One region of the Xanthobacter sediminis genome, then DNA from elsewhere that is predicted to be linked to it. Evidence: predicted binding sites of a transcription regulator. Region 1 holds the regulator's gene; the other holds the start of a gene.
The links. The regulator HrcA, encoded in region 1, represses chaperone genes, less so after heat shock. The targets are predictions, from matches to a motif close to GTTAGCACTCNCNNNNNGNGAGTGCTAAC.
Positions count from the first base shown of each region.

Region 2: groES (co-chaperone GroES) is a predicted target of HrcA. The motif match lies at 2,460-2,488, and genes of this name have one in related genera.

Region 1 covers NZ_JBAFWH010000011.1:55,722-61,448, forward strand. The annotation lists gene V5F61_RS15205 (response regulator) at 61-495, shown strand; gene grpE (nucleotide exchange factor GrpE) at 846-1,472, opposite strand; gene hrcA (heat-inducible transcriptional repressor HrcA) at 1,587-2,717, opposite strand; gene rph (ribonuclease PH) at 2,867-3,580, shown strand; gene rdgB (RdgB/HAM1 family non-canonical purine NTP pyrophosphatase) at 3,580-4,215, shown strand; gene hemW (radical SAM family heme chaperone HemW) at 4,275-5,447, shown strand; gene V5F61_RS15235 (heavy metal translocating P-type ATPase) at 5,565-5,727, opposite strand, start outside.
Region 2 covers NZ_JBAFWH010000006.1:137,250-142,976, forward strand. The annotation lists gene queA (tRNA preQ1(34) S-adenosylmethionine ribosyltransferase-isomerase QueA) at 1-813, opposite strand, end outside; gene V5F61_RS10135 (exopolysaccharide biosynthesis protein) at 909-1,511, opposite strand; gene V5F61_RS10140 (usg protein) at 1,858-2,181, opposite strand; gene groES (co-chaperone GroES) at 2,600-2,914, shown strand; gene groL (chaperonin GroEL) at 3,007-4,638, shown strand; gene rnr (ribonuclease R) at 5,241-5,727, shown strand, end outside.

The DNA of each region.
Region 1 (5,727 bases):
GGCCGGGAAAGGCGCCGCGGCGTTCACGCGCCGTGGCCCACGGGCGAAAGGCGTGACACCATGGACCTCGCGGGATTGCGGGTGCTCGTCGTGGAAGACGAGTTCCTGGTCGCCCTGGGCCTGGAAGGTGAGCTGCGTACCCTCGGGTGCGATGTGGTGGGGCCCGTGGCGAGCCTCTCGGCGGCCATGGCGGCAGCCGGCAGCGAAAGCCTTGATGCAGCCCTTCTGGATGTGAGCCTCGGCAGCGAGAGCGTCTTTCCCGCGGCGGCTATGCTGGCGGACCGGGGCGTGCCTTTCGTGTTCTGCTCCGCCTTCACCGGACGGGAGCCCGTGCCGCGCGCCCTGGCAGACCGTCCGCGCGTGGCCAAGCCCTTTACCGGCCGCATGATTGCGGACGCCCTCGTCACCATCGTGAACGGTCGTGCGGGCGGGGACGGCCTCGCTTCCGGCGACGGAGTGGCGCGCCATCCCGCCCTGCTCCGGGAGCGCACCTGAAGCGCATTCGGGCGGCGCGTCCGGCCGGCTTGCGCGCAGAGGATCGTGCGTCGGCAGATGGAGCGCGTTCGCGCGAAGTGGATGTCGGCTCGCGTGGGGAAGGCGCGTCAACCCAAAGATATAGAGCGATGTCCGCGAGCTGGAGCGGGCGGAAGGGGGGCTGGCGCCCGCTAGCGACCGCGCGGCGCCGCAGGCCCAAGCCACAACACGCCACTTGCGGTGCTCTTAAGGATGTTGGGGAATGGGGACTTCCACGGGGGGCGGAACTTTCGCGCCTGGATGATCCCCCTCGCTCCCCGCCAGAGACTGGCTCCGGGCGGACCGCAAGCCCGCCCGTCGCTGCCTTGCCGTCAGGCCTGGCCTTCCGGCTTGGCCTCGGGCGCGGGGGCCTCGGCCTTGGGGCCGCCGCGGGCGACGCCCACCATGGCCGGGCGCAGCACGCGCTCACCGATGACGTAGCCGGCCTGCACCACCTGCACCACCGTGCCGTTGGGCACGGACGGGTCCGGCACCTCGAACATGGCTTGGTGCAGGTTGGGGTCGAACTTCTCGCCGCGCGGCTCGATGCGGCGGATCTTGTGCTTTTCCAGCGCCTGGGCAAGGCCGCGCTCGGTGATCTCGATGCCTTCGAGCAGCGCCTTCACGGCGCCCTCGGCCTGGTCCTTGGTCTCATCGTCCACGGCGGAGAGGGCGCGGCTGAGGTCGTCGGCGACCGTCAGCATGTCGCGGGCGAAGGAGGCGATGCCGTAGACCTTGACGTCGGCGATTTCCTTGTCGGCGCGGCGGCGCACGTTCTCGGCCTCGGCGAAGGCGCGCAGATACTTGTCCTTCAGCGCGGCGATCTCCGCCTCCAGGCGCTCTTTCTCTGCCTGTAGCGAGGGCTCTGCCGGAGCGCCCGCCTCGGGAGCGCCCGCCTGATTGAGCCCCGTGTCCTCGATGCCGTCGCCGGTCTCCGGCGCGCGCGTCTGCTCGCTCATCCGGTCTTTCCTTTTTGGCTGGAGAAGGTCCGTGCGGACCTGCCGTTGATCCCACGGCATATCGGAGCGCGGAGGGCAAAAATCAAGCCTGCGCGATCAGATGGGGACGCGCCATCAGGCCGCGTCGCCCGCTCCCGGCGCGCCGAGCACCCGGCTCACGAGGCGGGCGGTGAAGTCCACCATGGGCACGATGCGCCCATAATTGAGCCGTGTGGGCCCGATGACGCCGAGCACGCCCAAAACCCGCCCCTGGCCGTCGCGGTAGGGGGCCACGATGGTGGAGGAGCCGGACAGGGAGAACAACCGGTTCTCCGAGCCGATGAAGATGCGCAGCGCCTGCGCTTCCTCGGCGCGGCCCAGGAGGTCCACCACCTCGCGCTTCGACTCGAGGTCGTCGAACAGCAGGCGGATGCGCTCCAGGTCCTCCAACGCGTGGAGGTCCTCCAGCAGCTTTGCCTGCCCGCGCACGATCAGCTTGCGCTCAGCCGGGTCGTCGCCGGACCAGGAGGCGAGCCCTTCCTCCACCACCCGCGCGGTGATGGCGTCGAGGTCGCGCCGCAGCTCGGCGAGCAGGCTCTCCATTTCCGCCCGCGCCTCCGCCAGGGTGCGGCCGCGGATGTGGGCATTGAGGAAGTTGGTGGCTTCCGTGAGGGCGGACACCGGCAGGCCCGGCGGCAGCCCCACCGCCCGGTTCTCCACCTGCCCGTCCTCGGAGACGAGGATCACCAGCGCCCGGCCGGGGTCGAGGGGCACGAACTCCACATGCTTCAGGCGCGGGTCGGTCTTGGTGGCGGTGACCACGCCCGCCCCCCGCGCGAGGCCGGAGAGCAGGGTGGACGCCTCCTGCAGCACCCCTTCCACGGTGGTGTTGCGGGCGGCGGCCATCACCTGGGTCTCGATGCTGGTGCGGTCGCGCTCGTTGACGTCGCCCACCTCCATCAGGGCGTCCACGAAGAAGCGCAGGCCCCGTTCCGTGGGCAGGCGCCCGGCGCTGGTGTGGGGCGCATAGATGAGGCCCGCCGCCTCCAGGTCCGCCATCACGTTGCGCACCGAGGCGGGCGAAAGCGTCATGGGGATGAGGCGGGAGATGTTGCGCGAGCCCACGGGCTCGCCGGTGGCGAGATAGCTCTCCACGATCTGGCGGAAGATCTCGCGCGCGCGGGCGTCGATCTGCGCGAGGGCGCCGGAGGACAGGGAGAAGAGAGGATCGATCGCCACGGATGCGCACGCCTTGTCTGGGGCCATCCCGCACGCGGCGGCCGCGGGGGCGGCTGCCCTATATGTGTCGCCTCCCGCCCTCCGCTTCAAGCGTGTTGCAGCCGTCCCGCCCTTGCGGTTTCGCCCCCGCCGCTCCAAAAGGAGCGCCCGAAGCGAGAGACATGAAGGAATACGCCATGCGCCCCAGCAAGCGCGCCAGCAACGAGATGCGCGCCGTTTCATTCGAACGGGGCGTGATGCGCCACGCGGAAGGCTCCTGCCTCGTGAAGTTCGGCGACACCCACGTGCTGGTTTCCGCCACCCTGGAAGAGCGCCTGCCGCCGTGGCTGAAGGGCCAGGGCCGGGGCTGGGTCACCGCCGAATATTCCATGCTGCCGCGTGCCACCCATGACCGCACCCGGCGCGAATCCACCACCGGGCGCCCCTCCGGCCGCACCCAGGAGATTCAGCGCCTGATCGGCCGCTCCCTGCGCTCGGTGACGGATCTCGTCGCCATGGGCGAGAAGCAGATCACCATCGACTGCGACGTGCTCCAGGCCGACGGCGGCACCCGCACCGCCTCCATCACCGGCGCCTGGATCGCGCTCCACGACTGCCTCTCCTGGATGCGCGCGCGCTCCATGATCCGCGAGATGCCCCTGAAGGAGCACGTGGCGGCCGTCTCCTGCGGCATCTACGAGGGCACGCCGGTGCTCGACCTCGACTATGCCGAGGATTCGGTGGCCGAGACCGACGCCAACTTCGTGATGACCGGCTCCGGCGGCATCGTCGAGATCCAGGGCACGGCCGAGAAGACCCCGTTCTCGCAGGACGAGCTTCTCTCCCTGCTCGGCCTCGCCCGCAGCGGGGTGGAGCAACTGGTGGAACTGCAGAAGAAGGCGATCGCCTGATGGCCCACCGCATCCTCACCGGGCGGCTCGTGGTCGCCACCCACAATCCCGGCAAGCTCATCGAGATGCGCATGCTGCTGGAGCCGTTCGGGGTGGATGCGGTCTCCGCCGGCGAGCTCGGCCTGCCCGAGCCCGAGGAAACCGCCGACACCTTCGAGGGCAATGCCCGGCTGAAGGCCGAGGCGGCGGCGGGCGCGGCGCAGCTCCCCGCCTTCGCGGACGATTCCGGCCTCGTGGTGGATGCGCTCGGTGGCGCGCCGGGCATCCACACCGCCCGCTGGGCGGGGCCGGACCGCGACTTCGAGATGGCCATGGAGAAGGTCCAGGCCGAGCTGGAGAAGGCCGGCGCCACCGCGCCCGAACAGCGCCGGGCGCGCTTCGTCTCGGCCCTGTGCATCGCCTGGCCGGACGGGCACCTGGAGGAGTTCCGGGGCGTGGTGGAAGGCTCGCTGGTGTGGCCGCCGCGCGGCGCCAAGGGCTTCGGCTACGATCCCATGTTCGTGCCCGAGGGCCACACCCGCACTTTCGCGGAGATGACGGCGGAGGAGAAGCACTCCATGCCGCCCAGGGGCTTCGGCCTGTCGCACCGCGCCCGTGCCTTCCTGCAGCTCTCCCAGGCGTGTCTCAAGGCGTGACGGTGGAGACTGCGGACTTGGGCGCCCCCCATTCACCGCGCGCGACGCACCTTCCTCCGCTGGCGGGGGAGGGGGCGGACACGTCCGCCGAGGGCGGCTTCGGCGTCTACGTGCATTGGCCGTTCTGCCTCGCCAAGTGCCCCTATTGCGACTTCAACTCCCATGTGCGGCGCGAGGCGCCGGACCAGGAGCGCTTTCTTTCCGCCTACCGGCGGGAGATCGCCCACATGCGCGCCCTCACCGGCCCCCGGCGGGCGGAGACCGTGTTCTTCGGCGGCGGCACGCCCTCGCTGATGACGCCGGAGACGGTGGGCGGCATCCTCGAGGCCATTGATGCGGCATGGCCGCTCGCCGCCGGCGCCGAGATCACGCTGGAGGCCAACCCCACCTCGGTGGAGTCCGCGCGCTTCCACGGCTACGGGGCGGCGGGGGTCAACCGGGTCTCCCTCGGCGTGCAGGCGCTTGAGGACGACGACCTGAGGAACCTCGGCCGCATGCACACGGTGGAGGAGGCGCTGAAGGCGGTGGGCATCGCCCGCGCGGCGTTCGAGCGGGTGTCGTTCGACCTCATCTACGCCCGCCCGCGCCAGACTCCGGAAGCCTGGGCGCGGGAGCTGGAGCGGGCGCTGGCCGAGGGGTGCGAGCACCTCTCGCTCTACCAGCTCACCATCGAGCCCGGCACGCCCTTCGAGCGGCTCTACGGCGCCGGCAAGCTCATATTGCCCGACGACGACCTCTCCCGCGCCCTGTGGGACGTGACGCAGGAGGTGACCGCCGCCGCCGGCCTGCCCGCCTACGAGATTTCCAACCACGCCCGGCCCGGCGCCGAAGCGCGGCACAATCTCGTCTACTGGCGCTATGGCACCTATGCCGGCATCGGCCCCGGCGCCCACGGGCGCATCGCGGTGGAGGGCGAGCGCCGCGCCACCTATGTGGAGAAGATGCCGGACGCCTGGCTCGGCCACGTGGAACGCGCCGGCCACGGCATCGTCAGCGACGAGCTCCTCTCACGCGCGGAACAGGCGGATGAGATGCTGCTCATGGGCCTGCGCCTGAAGGAAGGCGTGGACCTCGAACGCCACGCCCGCCTCGCCGGCCGGCCGCTCGCGGAGGCGGGCATCGCCGCGCTGGAGGAGCAGGGGCTGGTGATGCGGCGCGGCTCCCGGCTGATGGCGACCGCCGAGGGCTTTCCGGTGCTCAACGCGGTCATCGCCGCGCTTGCGAGCGGCTGATGCCGAAGGCCCGCAAGCGTGGCTCATGGGCCTTTGCTCAAGCCCGTCGGCGCCACTCGCGGACCGGGGCCGACGGCGTGAGCCGCTCGTGACCGGACGGGGCGGCGCCCCTTCCTTTCACTCCGGCCGCCATGCCCGCAGCAGCAGGGCGTTGGTGATGACGCTCACGGAGGAGAGCGCCATGGCCGCCGCCGCCACCATGGGCGACAGCAGCAGCCCGATGACCGGATAGAGGATGCCCGCCGCGATGGGCACGCCCGCCGCATTGTAGATGAATGCG
Region 2 (5,727 bases), on a different contig from region 1:
GGGCGTGGAGCCGACGGTGACGATGCGCCCGCCGCGCGCCTTCGCTGCGTTCAGCGTGGCGGCGGTCTGAGGGGAAACCTCGCCCCACTCGGCGTGCATGCGGTGCTCGGCGGTGTCGTCGGCCTTCACGGGCAGGAAGGTGCCGGGGCCCACATGCAGCGTCACGGTCACCACCTCGACGCCGCGCGTCTTCACCGCCGCCATCAGCGCGGGCGTGAAGTGCAGGCTCGCGGTGGGCGCGGCCACCGAGCCGTCCACGCGGGCGAACAGGGTCTGGTAATCGGTGCGGTCGCGCGCGTCCTCGGCGCGGCGGGCGGCGATATAGGGCGGAATGGGCATGTGGCCCACCTGGGCCAGGGCATCGTCGAGCGCGGGGCCGGACAGGTCGAAGGCGAGGTCCACCTCCCCCTCCCGCCGCGCCTCCACCCGCGCGTCGAGGGTGCCCAGCATGCAGGCGCCGCCCTCGCGCCCGAAGCGGATGACGTCCCCTTCCCTCAGGCGCTTGGCGGGCTTGGCGAAGGCGGTCCAGCGGTGGCCATCGAGCCGCTTCACCAGCGTCGCCTCCACATGCACGGTGCCGGCGCCCTCACGGGTGCGGGTGCCTTCCAGGGCTGCGGGGATGACGCGGGTGTCGTTCACCACCAGCGCGTCACCGGGCTGGAGGAACTGCGGCAGGTCGCCCACGCGGGCGTCGGCCAGCTCCGGGACGCCGCCGGGGCGCACCACCAGCAGGCGCGCGGATTCACGCGGCTCGGCGGGGCGCAGGGCGATCCGCTCGGGGGGAAGCTCGAAATCGAAGGCGTCGACACGCATCGCGGCAGGCTTGCAGAGATCTTGGAGAGATAAGGAAGGCGCGTTCCTACAGCGGCGGCGCCGGAACGCAAGAGCGGAAGTTGCCGGCAGCGCCTTCAGAAGATGGCGATTGCCCCCTGCCAGATGGCCCAGCTCATCAGCCCGGTGATGACGATGCCGAGGAGCGTCGCCCCGAACCCCGCGAGGATGACGACCCCGTCCCGCTCCACGAGGCCGAGGCCGAACACGCACACGGCGAAGCCGGGCGGCAGGTTACCCAGGAAGGGGATGGGCAGCAGCAGGATGAAGCCCAGCAGCACCACCGTGGCGCCCACCACGCGGCGGGCGGCGGGGCCGGCGAACTGCTCGTAGCGCGGCCGGGAGATGCTCTCGAACTTCTCGATCCAGGGGCGAGACCGGTTGACGATAGCCTCCAGCATGGAGCGGGAGAAGGTGCGGTTGGCGATCTTCTCCGGCAGCCACAGCTCCTGCCGGCCCATGGCCATCTGCAGGCCGATGAGGCCGAGGATGATGCCGCAGATCACCGGGATGCCTGGCGGCATGGGGATGCAATTGGGAATGCCGAAGATGAGGAAGAGGATTCCGAACGCACGGTTCCGCAGCGCGTTGACGAGATCGCCAATGGCCACCTTCTCCCCCTCCTGGGCGGAGAGGACGGCGGCGAGCAGTTCGGACGTTCTGGGGGTGCGGCGGTCCAATGCGGCCTCTTCCACGGCATCTGCCCGGCGGCGAGTTTCCGCAGGGGGCGCCTGTTCTAGCACCGAGAAAGCGGCGGTGTCAGGGCGCAGCCCTCAAGCCGGGCCTGGATACCAGCCCGACGCGGCGTTGCGACGCGGGAGTGTCCCCGACGGGCACTCCGAGGTGGACGAGATCAGCGTGCGCGCCCAACCCCCGCGGGGCGCGCACGCCTCTCGCCACCATCTCCGATCATTAAAACACCGGAGCGCCGCGGGAAACCGGTCGCTATCGGCCTCCCACAATTCTGTCCGGCGGGCGCCGCCCTCCCGGCGCCCGCCGGCTTCGCCGCCTGCTGACCCACGCGGGTCAGTGCAGCACGAACATGCCGTCCACGGTCCGCATCTCCGCCGGCTTGATGAGCCCGCAATGGGCCACGCGCACCGAATGCAGTCGCCCCTCGAGCTCCCGGTGCCAGAACTCCAGGAAACGGTGCAGCTCGGGAAATTTCGGGCACAGATCATACTCCTGCCAAAGGTAACTCTGGAGCACGGAGGGATGATCGGGCATGCGATAAAGAATTTCAGCAGTGGCAAGGCCATAGCCCGCCATCTGCAGCTTGAAGTCATTGGAAACACCACTCTGCGACAAACCGGATGCACGGTCTGAATCGGATGCACTTCTGGACGTCATCGGCAAGACCTCCTGATGCAATGTCGGGTGAACGCTACCCCTACCGGACACCGTGCCGCCGAGCCCTTTCTCCTCCGGCGGCGACGGGATCGATTGTCGGCTCAACAGCCTGGGGCCGCCAAGGTCAAAAAAGCATTTCCGTCTGCAAAAACAATGTACTAGCAGCGATGACAAAAGACTGCTGACAACACTGCGCCCCCGAACGCCGGACCCCCGCGACGCCCACCCGCGCCCAATGCTCGTGGCTAATGTCTTCGCGGTGCAGCATTTTGGCGCCGGCTAGCACTCCGGTAAGTCGAGTGCCAAAAAAGTTCCACATCCCCCTTGCGGGAGCTTTTGGCCGCCCCTAGATGGGCCGTGAGCCGGGCTCATGAGCGTCCGGTGGCTCAAAAAGAAGCAACCAACTGGAGGTTCCCCTATGGGTTTCCGTCCTCTGCACGACCGCGTCGTGGTCAAGCGCATCGACGCCGAGCAGAAGTCCGCTGGCGGGATCATCATTCCCGACACCGCCAAGGAAAAGCCCCAGCAGGGTGAAGTGATCGCGGTGGGCCCCGGCGCCCGCAACGAGAAGGGCGAGCTGGTCGCCCTCGACGTCAAGGCCGGCGACGTGGTGCTGTTCGGCAAGTGGTCCGGCACCGAGGTCAAGATCGACGGCCAGGATCTCCTCATCATGAAGGAGAGCGACATCCTCGGCGTCATCGAAGGCGCGGCGGGCGCCCAGAAGGCGGCCTGATCTTCCCCATCGCCCAGCGGCGGCCCGCCCAGCGGGCCCTGCCCCTTTGAAGATTTCCGGAACATTCGTCCCAAGCTGAAGGAGCAAGGCACATGGCTGCCAAGGACGTGAAATTCTCCGTCGACGCGCGCGACAAGGTGCTGCGTGGCGTGGACATCCTCGCCAATGCGGTGAAGGTGACCCTCGGCCCCAAGGGCCGCAACGTGGTGATCGAGAAGTCGTTCGGCGCCCCGCGCATCACCAAGGACGGCGTGACCGTCGCCAAGGAGATCGAGCTCGAGGATCGCTTCGAGAACCTCGGCGCCCAGCTCGTGCGTGAGGTCGCCTCCAAGACCAACGACCTCGCCGGCGACGGCACCACCACCGCCACCGTGCTGGCCCAGGCCATCGTGAAGGAAGGCGCCAAGGCGGTTGCCGCCGGCATGAACCCGATGGACCTGAAGCGCGGCATCGATGTCGCCGTCGAGGCCATCATCAAGGATCTCGCCGCCAACTCCAAGGCCGTGACCTCCAACGAGGAGATCGCCCAGGTCGGCACCATCTCCGCCAATGGCGACATCGAGGTCGGCAAGTTCCTGGCGGAAGCCATGAAGAAGGTCGGCAACGAGGGCGTCATCACCGTCGAGGAAGCCAAGTCCTTCGAGACCGAGCTCGACGTGGTCGAGGGCATGCAGTTCGACCGTGGCTATCTCTCGCCCTATTTCGTCACCAATGCCGAGAAGATGCGCGTTGAGTTCGAGGATCCCTACATCCTCATCAACGAGAAGAAGCTGACCGGCCTGCAGGAGCTGCTGCCCGTGCTCGAGGCGGTGGTGCAGTCCGGCAAGCCGCTGCTCATCATCGCCGAGGACGTCGAGGGCGAGGCCCTGGCCACCCTGGTGGTGAACAAGCTGCGTGGCGGCCTGAAGGTCGCGGCGGTGAAGGCCCCCGGCTTCGGTGATCGTCGCAAGGCCATGCTGCAGGATATCGCCATCCTGACCGGCGGCACCGTGATCTCCGACGATCTCGGCATCAAGCTCGACAGCGTGAACCTCTCCATGCTCGGCCGCGCCAAGAAGGTCGTGATCGAGAAGGAGAACACCACCATCGTCGACGGCGCCGGCGAGAAGGCCGACATCGAGGCCCGCATCTCCCAGATCCGCGCCCAGATCGAGACCACCACCTCCGACTATGACCGTGAGAAGGCCCAGGAGCGCCTCGCGAAGCTCGCCGGCGGCGTGGCCGTCGTGCGCGTCGGCGGCGCCACCGAGGTTGAGGTGAAGGAGAAGAAGGACCGCGTGGACGACGCGCTCCACGCCACCCGTGCCGCGGTGGAAGAAGGCGTGCTGCCCGGCGGCGGCGTGGCCCTGCTGCGCTCCGTGAAGGTGCTCGAAGGCCTGAAGGTCGACAATGCCGACCAGAAGACCGGCATCGAGATCGTCCGAAAGGCGGTGCAGGCCCCGGCCCGGCAGATCGCCACCAATGCCGGCGATGACGGCTCCGTGGTGGTCGGCAAGATCCTCGAGAACGCCGCCTACACCTTCGGCTACAACGCCCAGAGCGGCCAGTATGTCGACATGGTGAAGGAAGGCATCATCGACCCCACCAAGGTGGTGCGCACTGCGCTCCAGGATGCGGGCTCGGTCGCCGGCCTGCTCATCACCACCGAGGCGCTCATCGCCGAGTTGCCGAAGAAGAACGCCCCCGCGGCTCCGGCCATGCCGGGCGGCGGCATGGACTTCTGAGGTTAATCACGACCTCCGGCGCCGCCCGGTGCCCTTCGCGAAAGCGCAAACCGGAAAACCGGTTTGCTCGGGCGGCGGCATGGACTTCTGAGGCTAATCACGACCTCCGGCGCCGCCCGGCGAATCTTCGCGAAAAAATGCAACCCAGTACGCCGGTTTGCTCGGGCGGTGGCATGGACTTCTGAGGTTAAGTGGGCCTTCAGCACCGCCGCGCAGCACGCGAAGCGCAGGCCGGGGCACCGGTTTGCCAGGCGCAGCCAATGAAAACGGAAACGGCCGGGCGATATGCCCGGCCGTTTTCATTTGCTAAGCCGGCGGGCGCGGCGCAAAAAGCCGACGCGGACTTCCGAAGCCTTCGCCGCGCCGCTGTCACGCATCGCGGTCAAACTCCGCTCCTGCAATCCCGCTAGCCCCGCGCTGCCGTTCCGGATAGCGTCGGCCATCCGCACGGAAGCCGAGCCTTGCCCAAACGCCCCACCCGCCCCTCCTCCTCCCCGCGTCCCGTCAGCGCCCGCCCAGCCAAGACCCGCGCCGGACGCAAACGCGCCGCGGCCGACCACGTGGCGGAAGCCCTCGTCATTGCCCCCAGGGCCACCGGCGAGATGCCCTCCAAGAAGGAGGTGCTGGCCTTCATCGCCAGCCAGAGCGGCACCGTCGGCAAGCGCGAGATCGCGCGCGCGTTCGGCCTTTCGGCCGCGCAGAAGGTGGAGCTGAAGGAGCTGCTGCGCGACCTTTCGGAAGAAGGCACCGTGGACCGGCGCGGCCGCAAGCTGCACGTGCCCGGCGCCCTGCCCGGCGTGGTGCTGGCCGATGTGGTGAGCCGCGACGCCGACGGCGAGCTGGTAGCCGTGCCGGTGGAGTGGGACAGCGAGGAGCACGGCGAGGCGCCGCGCATCATCCTTCAGGCCCAGCGGCGCACTGCCCGCAGCCAGGGCCCGGCGCCCGGCCTCTCGGACCGGGTGCTGCTGCGCATCGTCGAGGGCTCCGGCGAGGCCTATGTGGGGCGCGTCATCAAGGTGCTCGAGAAGGCCCGCAAGCAGACGCTGGGCATCTTCCACGCCCTGCCCAACGGCGGCGGCCGCATCGTGC